Regions from separate parts of the Oceanobacillus sp. FSL W7-1309 genome, predicted to be linked through region 3. Evidence: riboswitches for the same ligand, from Rfam matches in the RefSeq annotation. Region 3 holds a riboswitch; each other region holds the start of a gene.
The links. Region 3 has a riboswitch for thiamine pyrophosphate ahead of NST46_RS01265 (YkoF family thiamine/hydroxymethylpyrimidine-binding protein). Riboswitches for the same ligand answer to the same signal wherever they lie in the genome.
Positions count from the first base shown of each region.

Region 1: linked by a shared signal. The riboswitch ahead of thiW (energy coupling factor transporter S component ThiW) and the one ahead of NST46_RS01265 (YkoF family thiamine/hydroxymethylpyrimidine-binding protein) in region 3 are both predicted to bind thiamine pyrophosphate.
Region 2: linked by a shared signal. The riboswitch ahead of tenA (thiaminase II) and the one ahead of NST46_RS01265 (YkoF family thiamine/hydroxymethylpyrimidine-binding protein) in region 3 are both predicted to bind thiamine pyrophosphate.
Region 4: linked by a shared signal. The riboswitch ahead of NST46_RS02385 (3-oxoacyl-ACP reductase) and the one ahead of NST46_RS01265 (YkoF family thiamine/hydroxymethylpyrimidine-binding protein) in region 3 are both predicted to bind thiamine pyrophosphate.

Region 1 is NZ_JBBOBX010000001.1:2,078,004-2,080,206, forward strand. Features, by position in the region: gene thiD (bifunctional hydroxymethylpyrimidine kinase/phosphomethylpyrimidine kinase) at 1-192, opposite strand, end outside; gene thiW (energy coupling factor transporter S component ThiW) at 270-755, opposite strand; TPP riboswitch at 932-1,047, opposite strand; gene NST46_RS09885 (LytTR family transcriptional regulator DNA-binding domain-containing protein) at 1,286-2,203, shown strand, end outside.
Region 2 is NZ_JBBOBX010000001.1:1,508,200-1,510,402, forward strand. Features, by position in the region: gene tadA (tRNA adenosine(34) deaminase TadA) at 1-175, shown strand, start outside; RNA gene ffs (signal recognition particle sRNA large type) at 242-507, shown strand; TPP riboswitch at 693-795, shown strand; gene tenA (thiaminase II) at 995-1,684, shown strand; gene dnaX (DNA polymerase III subunit gamma/tau) at 1,887-2,203, shown strand, end outside.
Region 3 is NZ_JBBOBX010000001.1:287,980-290,182, forward strand. Features, by position in the region: gene NST46_RS01260 (ECF transporter S component) at 1-294, opposite strand, end outside; gene NST46_RS01265 (YkoF family thiamine/hydroxymethylpyrimidine-binding protein) at 287-895, opposite strand; TPP riboswitch at 992-1,098, opposite strand; gene NST46_RS01270 (sigma-70 family RNA polymerase sigma factor) at 1,214-1,753, opposite strand.
Region 4 is NZ_JBBOBX010000001.1:514,447-516,649, reverse strand. Features, by position in the region: gene NST46_RS02390 (LLM class flavin-dependent oxidoreductase) at 1-517, opposite strand, end outside; gene NST46_RS02385 (3-oxoacyl-ACP reductase) at 599-1,351, opposite strand; TPP riboswitch at 1,502-1,601, opposite strand; gene NST46_RS02380 (DNA alkylation repair protein) at 1,857-2,102, opposite strand.

The DNA.
Region 1 (2,203 bases), 1.8 Mb from region 3:
TTGCTGTTCAATTATTTCAATTGGTACATGGTGAACGGCTTGAACACCTGTTGTATTTTGAGCCACAACCGAAGTAATTACGGACATCCCATAGCTTTGCAGCTCTTGAAATGTTTTTAAATCAGCGTGGATACCTGCACCGCCACTTGGATCTGTACCGGCAATTGTAAGTGCACATGCTACTTGTTTCATTGGTTATACACCATCCTTTCAGAAGATACCTCACATATAAGTGTTGTTCTTTCAAATCCTTTTATAAATCATGCAATTTAATTACGAATTAAACGTTTACTTGAAACCCTGGATACGATAAATAAGCCGATAATAGAACCAGTAATACTACTAACGAGAAATGGTGGGATAAAGGCGAATGCTCCGGCAGAACTTCCCATAAAAATGTAAGCAAATGGGACAGCGAAAAGTGCACCGAAAATCCCGCTTCCAACGCCTTCACCGATAGCGGCTAATGATTTCTTGCTGGATTTTTTATAAAGATAACCTGCTAAAAAGGCGCCAACCATCGCACCGGGAAATGCTAATAATGTCCCTAGTCCGAGCATATTGCGAAGTAAGCTAATCATAAAAGCGATAACGACAGCTGGACCTGGTCCAAGCGTAACAGCTGCCATGACATTAATTGCATGCTGGACAGGATAGGCTCTAGCAATTCCAGCGGGAAACCATATTAGTTGAGCGGTGATTGTCCCAATTGCAATAAATACTGCCATCGTAGTTAATAAACGTGTTCGATTCATCAAGTCCTCCATTTCTGGGGTATCACAAAAAGCAGTGATGTAAACCAGTACGCTTCTTTATAGCAATTGCTGCTTCCTGAATTTTGGAGTTCAGCTACGGACACGGAGCTAGAACTGGACGTAAAAAAAGCTAGATCCATTAGGACCTAGCTTGATACGTGTGAAAAATAGTTTAGACATATGTCAGACTACTTCCCTCCGCTGGTATTAACCAGATCAGGTCCATAAGAGTCGGGAAATGATACACGCTTCCCTCTCAGCCCACGCTTTTTGGGCACCCCTAGTAGTTTAAATGCGATAGAATTGTAAATTCATCTCTAAGCTTAACAAATTTTTTAACTTTTGTCATTATTAACATGGAAAACATGGTATAACTAATGTAGTCTGCTAATTATATAGTAGAAGCGTTACGAAAAAAATGGTACATACTCTTGATTTAGCGGAACGTGATTGCACTTTTTATTGTGTAATGGGAGATAACAATGAATAAAAGGATACATATAAAAAAGTATTAAAGAAAGGCTGATAGAATGACAATTTTAACTATGAAAAACATAGAAAAACATGAAAAGGATACACAGCTATTTCCTGCTTTTAATTTAGAAATTGCTGAAGGGGAGATTACTGCCATTTATTCAACGCTAAATGTTCGAAGCACGCTTTTAAATATGATTCTCGGAAAAATCCCCATTGTAAATGGGGAAATCCGTGTAAAGGAAGTAACTATTGCAGAAAACAAGCGAGGATTTTTACATCAAGTTGGTATTTGCTTTTTTGAAGATGGGATGTATGAGAGATTAACGGTTTCTGAGTATTTTCGATTTTTTTATGACTTATATGAAGTTAAACAAACGTTTGAACGAGTTATCCATCTAACACAGCTGGAAGGAAAGAAAAACAAGAGAATTAGAGATTTAACATTTTCGGAAATGAAACGTGTACAATATGGACGTTTATTGATTCAGGATCCTTCTTTATTTGTTTTTGAGGAGCCTGATTTGAATGTAGACATGGAGACAAAACGTGTATTTATTAATATTACAAGAAAGATACAAGAAGAAGATAAAAGTATACTTGTTCTAACTGGGAATATGGAAAGTGCCGTCACGGTTGCTGATCGTGTTTATCGATTGGATGAAGATGGTTTACGAATTATTGAGACGGAAACAGAGGAAGATACAGAGGAAAGAGATACAGAATTAATTCCAGCAGAAGAAACAGATAATGAAAAAGACACAAAGCCAATTCAATTGAATAAAATTCCAACGAAAGTTAACGATAAAATTGTTTTATTTGACCCCCCTGAGATTGATTATATTGAAAGCAATGATGGTCAAGCAAATATTTACATAAAAGGGGAAGCATTTCCAAGCTCACTCACCTTAACGAATTTAGAAGAGCGCCTGCAGCATTTTGGATTTTTCAGATGTCACCGCTCGTATATTGTA
Region 2 (2,203 bases), 1.2 Mb from region 3:
ACGTGTTGTATATGGAGCAACTGATCCGAAGGCAGGATGTGCGGGCACATTAATGAATTTATTGAATGAACCTCGCTTTAATCATCAGGTTGAATTAACGGCAGGTGTTTTACAAACAGAGTGTGCTGCATTACTAACGGATTTCTTTCGAGCACTTCGAAAAAGAAAAAAATAGTCGTAAACCGGGCGTATCCGCTTTTGATGTTGCATTTTGTCGATAATTTCGCTATAATGGTAAATACCGTGCTAGGTGGGGAGGTAGCGGTGCCCTGTACTCGCAATCCGCTATAGCGAGGCTGAATTCCCACTCTAGGTGTGGCGATTTTATGGTCTGCCTTAAGGGAGTGGTGTTGACGCCCGGGTCCTACGCAACAGGAACCCATGAACCCTGTCAGGTCCGGAAGGAAGCAGCAGTAAGTGGAATTTTCTGTGTGCCGTGGGGAAGCCTAGGCCGAGCCATGAACTTAAGTAACGCATAGGGTCGTCACATCGAAAGTGGGTGCACGGCTACATAATGCAATCAAACACTCTTTTAAACGCTATAAAGCATTTGAAAGAGTGTTTTTAAATTCACCTAGAAAAAATCTTTCTAAGCTGCATGCCATATGGATAAGAGTTGGATGTTGGGATTTTTTTCGTACGAATTATTTTACTTTTATGAAAAAATGGAATAAGATAGAAATAGAATATAAAAAATCCACTAGGGGTGCCATTTGGCTGAGATAAGATTCATTTCTTGATCCCTTTGAACCTGAACTGGCTAGTACCAGCGTAGGGAAGTGGAGCTGGTGACGTATACATAATTCTGTAACTGTATATAAAACCACTCCATTTCGGGGTGGTTTTTTTGTTCTTCATTCTAAATTTATAGAAAGGAGATGTTTTGATGGATATTATTGCAAAAATAAGAGAAGACTAGCCGTTTATTTTTAATATTACCAATGAAGTTGTAGTAGAAGTAGGCTATTAAACAAAATTAGGGGAGGAATTTTCTATGCGTTTTTCAGAGTTATTGCGAGAGGCTACGAAAGAGAGTTGGAAATTAAGTCTAGATCATCCGTTTGTACAGGGTATTGTAAGTGGTGATTTGCCACTGGAAACATTCAAAAATTATATTCTGCAGGATATCTATTATTTGAAGCATTACGGCAAGGTGCATGCTTTTGCGGCTGCACATTCAGATGATTTTCATGTTGCTGCTAAGCTGGCAGAAAAAGCAAAGAAAACAGCAGAAGCAGAGCTAACAGTGCATAAGGAGCATGCAGGGATTTTAAAGATTACCAATGCAGAAATTGAGAATTTTAAACCTGCACCAACTGCCTATGCTTATACATCGCATTTGTACCGTGCATCGTTGTCCGGAAGTTTAGCTCAAATTGTAGCTGCAATGCTACCATGTTACTGGTTATATGCTGATATTGGTTTGACTTACAAGGACGCAAAACCGAAAGAAGAAATTTACCAAAATTGGCTGAACACGTATGGTAGTGAGTGGTTCCAAGAGTCCACACAGGAAATGATTGACCTGCTCGATGGATTAGCGGAAAAGGCAAGTGAAACAGAAAAAGAGAAAATCAAAGAGCAGTTTATTCTTGCGAAAGAATATGAGCTCGCATTTTGGGAGATGTCCTATACGTTTGAAACATGGCTTTCGGAAAAAGCAACGAATCCGGCATCTGTTTAAAATTATAAAAACCAGGGTGGCTGATGATATGCCATCCTGGTTTCTTAGTCCCATAGAACAAACAAATCCTCTCCACCTATAACGAAATGTGACAGTAACTCCAGATGAAGGTTACAAAAAATATATTTAACCCTGTTTTGGTTCACATTCACCCCTAAAATCGGGTATAATTAGAAATAGATCATAGAGGGGAATCTGTATTATGAGCTATCAAGCTTTATATCGCGTTTGGCGTCCAAGAACTTTTGAGGATGTCGTAGGACAAACACATATTACGAGAACACTGCAGAATGCGATTGTACAAGATAAATTTTCGCATGCTTATTTATTCTCTGGGCCAAGAGGAACAGGGAAAACAAGTGCTGCCAAGATTTTTGCCCAAACAATTAACTGTGAGCATGCACCAGTCAAAGAACCATGTAATGAATGTGATGCATGTCGTGGCATTTTGGATGGCTCGATTTCAGATGTTATTGAAATTGATGCTGCATCCAATACGAGTGTCGATGATATTCGTGA
Region 3 (2,203 bases):
ACCAATACCTTGAATCATTCCAGTAACAATGAGCATTGGCCCAACAGCATTTCCGATTAACACTTCGACCATAGCTGCTATCGTTTCAGATAAAAATGCGGCCCCAGGCTTCCGTATAATGTAGGCTGCAATAATCGAAACAATAAACCAAATACCAAAAATAAAGTCATAGCCAATTGGTCCAAAGAAACCAACTAAGACTGCTCCAACTGGCAAAAAAGCTAAATAGACGACTGCGAACACAACGGACAAGGCTGCTAATACAACTATTTCTTTAAAGCGCCAATTATTCATTTTGATTCGTTCCTGTATGGGATGGACTGTTCGCTGACATCGAAACGGTCATTACCGTATGACTTGAGCCGCCTTCAACGGTTGCTTTAAACACTTTTTCCAATCCATCAAATATTGCAATCGCTTCACCATCTAATCGTGTAGCATAATGGGCGTGACTAACATCTACGTATTGCTTCATTGCCTCAATTTGACTGTAAATTACATCCATATAACTACCGCCGCCCAATGGATACAAGGAAAATTTTGCTGCAACCCGCTGCTTTATATGTTTGACATGCTCTGCATTCAGCGGAATCTCATCTTCTGCCATATAAGCCTCCCCCATTGAATCCCCAGGACATCCTAATGAATACGTAGCTTCAAATGCAACATGTTTCCCACTTTTTGCTGCATGAGCAAATATCGCCTTTGTCACATCAAAAACATGTGTCAGCTTTCCTCTTACAGTTGTTGTTACATCATCTGTATCCATATGAACCTTCGATGTATCTGCCTCCTCTAAAGCACCTTTAATAATCTCGATAAACTGATCACTCATCGGATGAATTGAAAAACTAGCTCCTGCAATATCACTTTCCGTACAAGTTTGATGTACCATTGTAAATTCCTCCTTGTTATATATATTTCCAAACAAAAAAACTACATCCCTGGGGAATGCAGTCTACATGTATATATCGATATCAATAGAAAGATATACAGATTGACTACACTTCCCCACGCTAGTATTATCTAGTTCGGGTGCAAAGGGTCAGAACAATCCAGTTCTTCTCAGCCGCTTTCACAGCTCCCCTAGCGTAAAAATAATGATGAAGTTTTCTGTCTTCAAGATACCACAGGCTTGATTTATTGTAAAGCACTTATTATTTTTAAAATTTAGTAATTGAATACGTTACCCATTAGACTATATATCCTTTTACTAATATCTAGCCACTCCACATTTTAACTTTCTCCTAGCCTCTTTTCCCCAGCTTTTTACAGCCTCCATCGAAACACCTTCTTGTTCAGCAATTTCTTTAACAGACATGTTCTCGATAATAAAATAGGTTACCCATTTCCATTGATTTCCGGTAAGTTGTTTTTTCACATGTTCCCAAAAAATCTCATCAGTTATCGGCTTTTCAGCTATCATCATTGGATAGGAAATAACATGACTACGATAACAATTTCCATTATGGAGAAGTCTTTTCTGTTCAATATTCAAAAGTATCTGCTTTTCCTTCTCTCTATTTGTCTTACGTATTAAATCTATCAAACGGTTGCGAATTATATAGTTGAAGTATGTTGTGAATGGGCCTTTATCTGGTTGATGCTTCTCGTATGCATTCCACATCGCCACTAAACCCTCTTGAAAAAACTCCTGTTCGGTGTCTCTAATATTTAATCGATGTATATGATAGTGAATTCTTCGCTCATTTTGTTCAACAATCTCTTCAAATGTTACGTTGTTATTGGTCATTCAATCCCTCCTCGTCTAAAATACACATTGGCTTTTAGACTTTTTCGTTCGATTTACAACCCTGTTCACTTTGATGGTACAAAGATAAAACGATTAACGAATGCTAGTCCGTTATTTCTTCTTTTTCTAATCACCTTCATTATAGAACAAATGTTCCTATTAATAAAGTGTTTTCCTTTAAGTAATTAATAGAAATGTGGGAGAGTTATTATTGAAAACATGTGATTTACCTTGCGATTCTCATTGGAGCGCTCACTGACTGGATTTTTGCAGATTAACATGTCATGCCGGCTCTTTCCTTTTCGTAAAATTTCTTAACTCGATTGTTTTTGTTTCTAAGTATCCGCGCCTCGGCTGTTTCTTCTCATCATTTCATCCAAAACGACCGTGACTGCTTTCTTATCGATAGATTCTTTCTGCTCTTTCAACCAAATTAACCGACACACATGT
Region 4 (2,203 bases), 230 kb from region 3:
CATTATCATCCCATGAAATAAATAACTTATTCATTAAAGCAGCGAATTCATCTGCCTTTTCATAACGTTTGTCACGAGGAGGCAGCTCTTCCATACTATGATTCAACGCCTCTAAATCAGTCATGGAGGTAACGAGATTCCAGCCAACACGCCCTTTTGTAATATGGTCTAAGCTTAAGAGCTGCCGGGAAGCTGTGAAAGGATTAGAAAAAGTGCTTGAAATTGTTGCAACTAATCCAACATGATTTGTCACTTGGGAAATAGCTGTTAAATTGACTACTGGATCAAACCAAAATGCTGGCATATCACTGGCATGTTTAGCCGGAAATGATTGATTATCAGCAAAAAATACTGCATCAAAATAACCTTTTTCCGCAACCTGTGCTAAAGATTGATAATAAGAAATCTCCCCAATATGTTCAATGCTTGAGTCAGGCATTAACCAAGCAGCTTGATGGTGTCCGCAACCATACAGCAAAACACCTAAATGCAGTTGTCTTTCTTTCGTTTTTGTCATTTATTTACACCTCAACATACATCATTATTAACTGTCTTGTACATTCCGTTTTTGAAGGATCAGCTATCGTATTTTAAGCTATTAGTTCATTGTTAAACCGCCGTCTATTGTGAAATTTTGCCCTGTAATACCGTCAGCATTTTCTGAAGATAAATAAGCGACCATATTGGCTACATCTTGAGGTGTGGTCACTTTCTTCAATGGCGTTGATTGAGCAATTAAATCGAATACTTCTGGTGTTGTAACGGCACTCGCGTTAGTTGTTTTTAATAATCCACCTGAAACTACATTCGCTTTTATGCCATATACACCTAATTCGGCAGCGATATTACGTGTAAAACCGATTAATCCAGCTTTTGCTGTTGTATATTCATGGTAGGGTACAACAGGATTTTGATATAAATTTGTACCAATGCTTATAATACTTCCATTTTGTCGTTCAATAAATTGGGGGATGACGCTTTGAACGACATTAAATGCTGCTTTTAACGTACCATCCAGTTGTTTTTGATAATCTTCCCATGTAAGTTCTGTGAAGGATTTTTGTTTGGTTGGATCAAACTTGAAATCTATTAATGCATTATTGACGACAACATCTATTTGGCCAAAATATTCCGTTGCTTTTTTTATCAATTCATCTACTTCTTTACGATTTGTTACATCAGCCCGAATGGCAATAGCATTCTCTTCACCAATCTCAGAAACGAGCTTCTCAGCAGCTTCTTTGCTTTGATAGTAGTTGATAACCACTTGAAATCCTTGCTGTGCCAATGTCTTTGCAATAGTTGCCCCTAACCCTCTGCTGCTGCCTGTTACTAATACTGTTCTAATCATCCTAACCACTCCTATACTATTAATTTAGCGTGAAACTTACATCATAAAAATGATAGATAAAATAAAAAATACGCAACCTTCCCATAGGAAAGCTGCGTAAAAACAAATAACTACATATTAAGAATAAGGCATAAATGTTCTTTAAGTATGTATTTAGAGTTTACACTTTCCTACGCTAGTTTCAACTAGTTCAGGTTCAAAGGGTTTGAGTAATACTCATCTCAGTTAAATAACACCCCTAGTGCATATAATTAAGTTATATCCATATGTTATAATCTTTAGAAATTTATGTCAAGGGAATAGGGATGGTTAACGTAATTTTATGATTTTTTGCTATAAAAACGTGATTGTTTTTTTATTCAATTTATACTCTTGATCATAATGGATTCATATTTATAATCGATCATTAATTAACAGAGTTTAGGTTCCTTAAAAGGTTTGTTCAAATAAATGTTTTCTCAACAACAAAAAATCATTAGGGTCGCAGCAGACACACATACAAACATTAAAAACCTGCATATTTAGCAAACTGTTCAAATGTATTTTCATTCTCTATCAAACCACATATCCCACATTGAATACGGTATTTTGGCCCCTTATACATCTGATGGAACATTTCCGTACTCTCATCTGTATAACTTTCCAGTAATTCTCCAGTTTTTGCGTCTAGTTTAACAGGTATTGCGATTTGCTCAATGAGATTAAAGCGGGATTTATTTGTTTTGCAATTTGGACAACGGTATGGCTTGATCCGTATTGCACCTCCATATGTCTTTTAGTGATGACAGTCATTTTCTGATTTTCATGTTTATTGTGGCCTATTTGCTTTTTATTATTCGGGAAACTGTTTGT